Regions from separate parts of the Microbacterium sp. NPDC076895 genome, predicted to be linked through region 1. Evidence: predicted binding sites of a transcription regulator. Region 1 holds the regulator's gene; each other region holds the start of a gene.
What was found. The regulator LexA, encoded in region 1, represses DNA repair genes until DNA is damaged. The targets are predictions, from matches to a motif close to TCGAACANNTGTTCGA.
Positions count from the first base shown of each region.

Region 2: a site for LexA is predicted at 1,359-1,374, ahead of AB0O89_RS09605 (DUF222 domain-containing protein). Genes of this name have one in related genera too.
Region 3: a site for LexA is predicted at 1,319-1,334, ahead of AB0O89_RS03315 (DUF222 domain-containing protein). Genes of this name have one in related genera too.

Region 1 is NZ_JBFBMQ010000008.1:103,883-106,147, reverse strand. Features, by position in the region: gene AB0O89_RS08945 (hypothetical protein) at 1-727, opposite strand, end outside; gene lexA (transcriptional repressor LexA) at 790-1,470, opposite strand; gene AB0O89_RS08935 (LysM peptidoglycan-binding domain-containing protein) at 1,736-2,110, shown strand; gene AB0O89_RS08930 (histidinol-phosphate transaminase) at 2,154-2,265, shown strand, end outside.
Region 2 is NZ_JBFBMQ010000009.1:65,920-68,184, reverse strand. Features, by position in the region: gene AB0O89_RS09605 (DUF222 domain-containing protein) at 1-1,216, opposite strand, end outside; gene AB0O89_RS09600 (gamma carbonic anhydrase family protein) at 1,434-2,033, shown strand; gene AB0O89_RS09595 (hypothetical protein) at 2,038-2,211, opposite strand.
Region 3 is NZ_JBFBMQ010000003.1:3,779-6,043, forward strand. Features, by position in the region: gene AB0O89_RS03315 (DUF222 domain-containing protein) at 1-1,263, opposite strand, end outside; gene AB0O89_RS03320 (hypothetical protein) at 1,450-2,265, opposite strand, start outside.

The sequences.
Region 1 (2,265 bases):
ACCAGCCGACGGCATCCGCGAGTGCGTAGACGGTCCGGAAGGCGATGAGTGCTTCCCCGTCGCCGATGATGATCGTCTTGTCGATCGTCGGGATGAGCCCGGCAATGCCGACCCCGCTGTCGGTGAGGCGCTGCTTGACCTGATCGATGATCGGTCCCAGGGCGATCCCGAGGCCGTCGTTGTCGAGGACGAGGATTCCGCCGCCGTCCGCTGTCGCGACTGTCGTGATCGAGCGGTGGACCCCACGCAGCGCGAAGGCCCAGACATCCGAGAATGCATCCGAAGCGACGATGCGCTCGACCGCAGAGTTGACGAGGTTCTGAACGCCCTGAGCGGCTGGAGCGCGCAGCGCGTTGAGCGCCGTTGCCGCTGCTGGCGGCAGTCCCAGGTCCTCAATACCGTCGAAGACCTGATCGGTGAGACCGGCGAAGTCGACCTGCTCGTCAATCGCGGCGGTGGCCTCATCGACGATGAGCTCCTGGACCGCGGGATCCTCGGTCAGTGGGGCGAACGTCGACACGAATGCCTCTTCGTCGACCAGCTGCACGCGCGCCCAGGTGGTGACCACCGATACCGGTACGAGAATCGTGGCGATCACGATCACGAATGCTGACAGCGCGGCTCGCCACCAGCCTCCGGATGGAGAGGTTCGTCCCGTCAGGCGGGCGTTCTCTGCTTCCAGCGCGCGGATGCGCGATTCAAGGTCTTCGGGCGTCGGCGAGCTCATGGGCCCCATTCTGGCGGAAGACCGGTCTGCGCGCCTCACCCGATTGTGGCGATTGATGCGGCTCAGACCGCGCGAAGCACCGCCACGACCTTGCCGAGAACTGTCGCTTCGTCACCCAGGATCGGCTCGAACGCGGAATTGCGGGGGAGGAGCCAGGTGTGGCCGTCCCGCTGACGAAAGGCCTTGACCGTCGCTTCACCGTCGAGCATCGCGGCGACGATGTCGCCATTGTCTGCTGTCGCCTGGGAGCGCACGACGACCCAATCGCCGTCGCAGATTGCAGCATCGATCATCGATTCGCCGCTCACACGCAGCATGAACAGCTCTCCCTTGCCCACGAGCTGGCGGGGTAGCGGGAAGATCTCCTCGATCTGCTGGTCCGCAGTGATCGGAACTCCCGCGGCAATGCGGCCGACGAGCGGAACCATGGCGGCGTCACCGACTGCCGGGGCGGAGTCTGCGGGGTTCTCGGCTGCCATGCCCGGAAGATCGATCAACACTTCCATCGCGCGCGTCTTGCCGGCATCGCGTCGGAGGTATCCGCTGAGCTCGAGCTGGTTGAGCTGGTGCGTGACGCTCGAGAGACTCTTGAGTCCGACCGCGTCGCCGATCTCGCGCATGCTCGGCGGGTAGCCGTTTCGGGCGATCGATCGTTGGATCACCTCGAGGATGGCGAGCTGCTTCTCGCTGAGGCTGCGACGCCGCCGCGTGCCCGTGCGCTCCCGTGACGGCTCCTCGTTCATGTGCCCCGCTCCTGTCGCTGCTCGCATCCGCCCGCACTCCTCTTCGAATGTCGGAGGTTGGTGATGACCTGTCTTCATCGAAACCGTAACCGCCTCGACACCGTTTCGTGCGTTCCGGTCCCGCGTGTCGTGTTCGAAAGATTTGCGGGACGGTTCGTACTTGACAGACACAATACTCGAAGATAACTTCGGAATAGAGATTCGTATCCACCCCTCCCGGCCGAGCGGTGGATGCGAATCTCTCCCCGAGATAACGGAGGATGACATGACGACGATTGCTCTCGGTTCCGCACCCACGACCATGACTGCGGTGCGACCCGCTGCGACCCAGCTTCGGCTGACCGCTCGCGGTCGCGCCGTCCTGACGGCGCTTGCTGCGCTTCCGGCGGTCCTGGTGATCCTCGGGGTCATCTGGGGAGGCGGGGCCGCCCTGGCTTCCCTCGATCCCTCGGCACCGTCGGGAACCTTCGAGACAGTCACAGTTTCGGCGGGCGATTCCTTGTGGTCAATCGCACAAGAGATCGCTCCGGATGCCGACCCCCGCGATGTCGTGGCTGAGATCTCCCGACTGAACGGCCTCACGGGAAGCGTCGTGAGCGCAGGGCAGCAGCTGGCTATCCCCCTCGCGTATACGCAGTGAGCAGGGCTGCTGAACCGAGTGCGGCGCCGTCACGCACCGTACGATGGGACGGGTGACGATTCGCCTCGATGATCTCCCGCTCCGCGATGACCTGCGGGGTCTTACCCCATACGGCGCACCGCAGGCGCCACTGCCTGTCGCTCTGAACGTCAACG
Region 2 (2,265 bases), on a different contig from region 1:
CAGTAGGTGCCGGGTTGTCGTTGTAGGTCCTGCCGGTGGGGCTGGTCCATTCCAGGATTCCGCCGGGGAGCTGCTTTGCGGTCCAGGCGGTGTCGTGTTTGAGGGTGTGGTGTCGTTTGCAGAAGTGGGCGAGGTTGCACGGGTCGGTGGGCCCGCCGCGGGCGGCGTCGATGGTGTGGTCGATGTCGCAGGTGTGGGCGGGGCGTCGGCATCCGGGGAAGCGGCAGTGTTCGTCTCGGGCTGACAGGTACCGTTTCAGCGCGGCGTCGGGTCGGTAGCGGTCGACGGCGACGGGGAGTCCGGTGTCGGCGTCGGTGAAGACGCGGTCCCAGCCGGGCGCAGCGGCGGCGAGGTCGCGGATCAGGGCGGGGTCGACAGGACCATAGCCAGCGAGGATGCCGGGTTCGTCGGTGGCTCCGGCCAGGGACCGGAGGGGGATGGTGACCTGCACCCGTCCGGTGATCCGGGTTGTGACATCAGCGTCGCCGTGGGCTGTGGGGGTGGCGGTCAGCAGAAGGTCGGCGAGCACGTCTGCGCGCAGCTGATCCATTGTTCGGTCATCTGATGCCGGTTCGGCCGGGTTCTGTTCGTCGCCGGGCACCGCGTCGCGGGTGTCGCGGACGTGGCGGGCGGTTTGGGTGAGGCGATCGTGGATGGCGTACGCGAGCGGTGCGGGGAGGTCGGCGACCAGGCGGGCGAGTCCGTCGTCGAGGTCCTGGATACGAACGGTGCGGGCGTCGGTTGCGAGGCGCTTGAGTCGGGTGGGGGAGTCGGGGTCGATACTCGCGGCGATCGCGCGGGCGGCAGCCCGGAGTCGGTTGGGGCTCTCGTGGCGGGCGATCTCGAGCGCAAGCTGTTCGTAGTGGGCCCGCGCCGTGTCATCACTGATGCCGGCACCGGCGTCCACGATGACCCGTACGTGGGCGGTGTCGATCTCGCCGCGTTCGAGGGTGGTGTGGGTTCCCGCGAAGCGGCCGACGAGGGCGGATGCGTCGCCCATGCGGTTCTGCACGGTGCGGTCGCTGACCCGCATTGCGGCGCCCAGTTCGGCAGCGATCTCGCGGATGCCGAGGTCTGACCCGGACCGGGAGGATCCGAGCTCCGCGGCCCGTTCTAGGGCCAGATCAACTCCGTATGCGAGCAACCGAGCTTCACGGGCCTGCAACGCTGCGATCTTCCGCCGCGTCGCAACCAGATCATCCACCAAAGCGGTCACCCGACCGTGCACCCGCGACGACACGGAAGGACCGCGGTGTCGGTCGGGGGATGCGGGGGTGCCCATGCTGCTCCGAGAATCGTGAAGCCAGACGGCTCCGCCGGAAGCGCTCCATGGGCACGTGCGCTGCTACTCATTAGTATAGAACAAATGTACGAAACGCGCAAGCCTGGGATGTGCACCGACGCGGTACGCTGACACCGATCGAGGAGGAACGATGCGGTTCGAGCACCTCGGGGCGCAGCCCCGCATCCATCCCACGGCCGTCATCGCGCCGAGCGCGGTGATTTCGGGGGACGTCACGATCGGCGCGCATTCGCAGGTCCTGCACGGCGCGGTCATCACGGCCGAGGGCGGTGCGATCACGATCGGTGAGAGCGTCATCGTGATGGAGAACGCGCTGATCCGGGCGAGCGCGACAGATCCCGTCCATATCGGCGACCACGTGCTGGTCGGACCGATGGCGAGTATTTCGGGAGCCACCGTGGCTGATGAGGTGTTCCTCGCCACGGGCACGCGCGTCTTCAACGGTGCGCGAATCGGCGAGCGCAGCGAGGTTCGCATCAACGCGGTCGTTCACCTGCGCACCGTTCTTCCCCCAGAAACAGTCGTGCCGATCGCGTGGGTTGCTGTCGGAAATCCGGCGCACCTGTACTCGCCGGACCGGCACGACGACATCTGGGAAGCGCAGAAGGAGTTGGACTTCCCGGGCTACGTGTTCGGGCTCGACCGTGAGACGCCGGATCTGATGGTTCAACTCACGGAGCGCTACGGACGGAGTCTTGCGAGGCACGCTGACGACGTTCGCCTCGACTGAGACTTCAGTCCCAGGTCACCCCGCATTCGCGGCACAGGAACACCACGGCATCCTGCACGTCGACATCACTCAGCAGCTCGGCGCGGCGCTCGAACGCGACAGCAAACCATGCCACGTCGTCGACGCGGACGTCGTCGGTGCCGCACAACGGGCAGGTCTCCGTGGTCGTGATCGCCATGCCCAGACGCTAACCCTGCCCACCGACACGGATGGCAGCGACGCGCGATCCGTG
Region 3 (2,265 bases), on a different contig from region 1:
TCTGACTTTCCAGCCTGCAAACTGTTTCATCGAGTGATGTCGTTGACAGAGGTGGGCGAGGTTGCATACATCCGTTTTGCCGCCGAGGGCATGGTCGATCGTGTGGTCGACCTCGCAGCGGATGGCGGGGAGGCGGCATCCGGGGAATCGGCAGTGCCGGTCGCGTGCTCGCAGATGTCGGTCGATGGCAGAGGTGCGCTGGTAGCCGTTCGTGTGGAGGACGACGCCGGTGACGGGGTGGGTGACGAGGCGTTCCCACCAGGTATCGCAGGCTTCGGCGATGGCGCGGGCGGTTTCGGCGTCGATGGGGGAGTAGCCGACGAGGTCGGCGGGTTCTGCGTGGCGGTTCTCGTCGCCTTCGGGCTTGAGGAGGCTGAGGGCTGGAACGACGACCTGGATCTTCGCGCGAATCGCGCCGAGCGTGCCGGGTCCGTCGCCGGTGATGGTGGGGTCGGCGAAGGGGGATCCGGTGAGGAGGATGTCGGCCGCGATATCGGCGCGGATCTGAGCGCGGGTGCGAGTATCGGTGGCGAGGATGTCGGCCGGGATTCTGGCGCCGTCTTCTCCTGGAGCGCCAGCTGGAGCGCCGGCTGCCGCTTTGGCCGCGTTGCGTACGTCGATGATGACGGTGGCCATCTGGTGCAGGCGGTCGTCGATGCCCGCGATGACCGGGGTGGGCGCGACCAGGTACAGCGACGACATCCCGTCGGGCAGGGGGCTGACTGTGATGCGGCGGTCTTCGCGCGCGGAGGCGTGCCGTTCGGCGAAGCTGCGGGGATGCATCCGCTGTGCAAGGATCTCGAGCTCGGCCTTGACGCGACCGACGGTGTCGCGCCGGCATCGCTCGAGTGCTTCGGCTTCGAAGGCGGGGATGGCTTCGTCGGGCAGGTCGGCGGCGGCATCCTGAATCGCATAGACGTGCTGGCGGGTGATTTCGCCCAGGCTGCGGGCTTCGAGGGTACCGGGGTAGCGTTCGGCGAGCCGCGTCGCTTCGCCGATCTGGCGTTGCATCGACCGGTCGGACACGCGCGACGGAACCCCGATCGTGGCGGCGATGCTGCGCAGGGCCATGTCGTGCTCGCGCACCCGGGACGGCTTGCCCGCCGACACCTCGCGAGCCAACTCGCCCGCGCGAGCGAGAGCGCGGACGCGGGCCGCTTCGGCGGCGGCAAGCGCGGCATCCGCCTGCTGAACGGCAGCGAGGATCGAGGTCAGCTCGGCGGTCTGCGCCTCGCTGAACTCGATAACCCAGTTCGAATGCATGTACTAATCATGACACCGGCCTCCGACATTGGTTCGGGGTTAAGCGGCGCCATATTAGTACGTATGTATGAATTTTCCCGTACTGTGATCTGTTCATGAGTCAGGATGCCGCGCCAATGAGCACAAGCACGCACCGACAGTCGAGTGCTGGGAGGGTCACGCTCGGCACTCGGCCTGCGAGATCCTCTAGCTGCAATAGTCCCAGGGGAGCTCGTTGCTGCCTACGCTCAGTCGGTGGACCTTTCCGCTGAGCGCTTCCGCCATGAAAGGGGTGCCGTTCTCGGTCCACGAGTACCAATGCAGATCGTCATTGCGTATGAGCTTGTAGCCGCGGGACTTGAGAGTCGACTCGGGGGTGCCGAGAGTAATTCCTGCGTCGGTCTTCGGGGAATCCTTTCCGGGGGGGCCGACGAGGTCGATCGATGTTACTTTGCCGGTTCGTAGATCCGTCCATGCCACCACGGCCCAGTCGTTCCAGCTATTGCATAGTTCAATAACGCTGTGACCAGTTCCAGCGAGGGCCTTCTCGGCATCTGCTGCACTGGACCCAAGCGCCACTGGGCCGATGCCCTTCGACGTCACTTTCCACACTGAGTTCGCGATGAGCTTCTTGCTGCTAGTCTCGCTGGTGGTCTTGTAGCCGACCTTCGTGCCTGTGACGGTAACGGTGATGGGTTTGCCGGCGTCTGCCGCGGTGAGCTTGTATGACGGTTTGGTCGCGCCGGAGATGGGCTTGCCGTCGCGTTTCCACTGGTAGGTCAGCGTCGCGGATGGTTTCCACGTTCCCGGTTTCGCGGTAAGTGTGGAGCCGACTTTCGTCGTTCCCGAGATCGTTGGTGTTGGCGCGGCGGAGAACGACAGCTGCGGAGGCGTCTTCTTGCTGCTGGTCTTGCTGGTGGTTTTGTAACCGCTCTTTCTCCCTGTGACGGTCACAGTGATCGGTTTGCCGGCGTCGGTGAGGGGGATTTTGTAGGTCTTGGAAGTCGCGCCAGCGATGGGCTT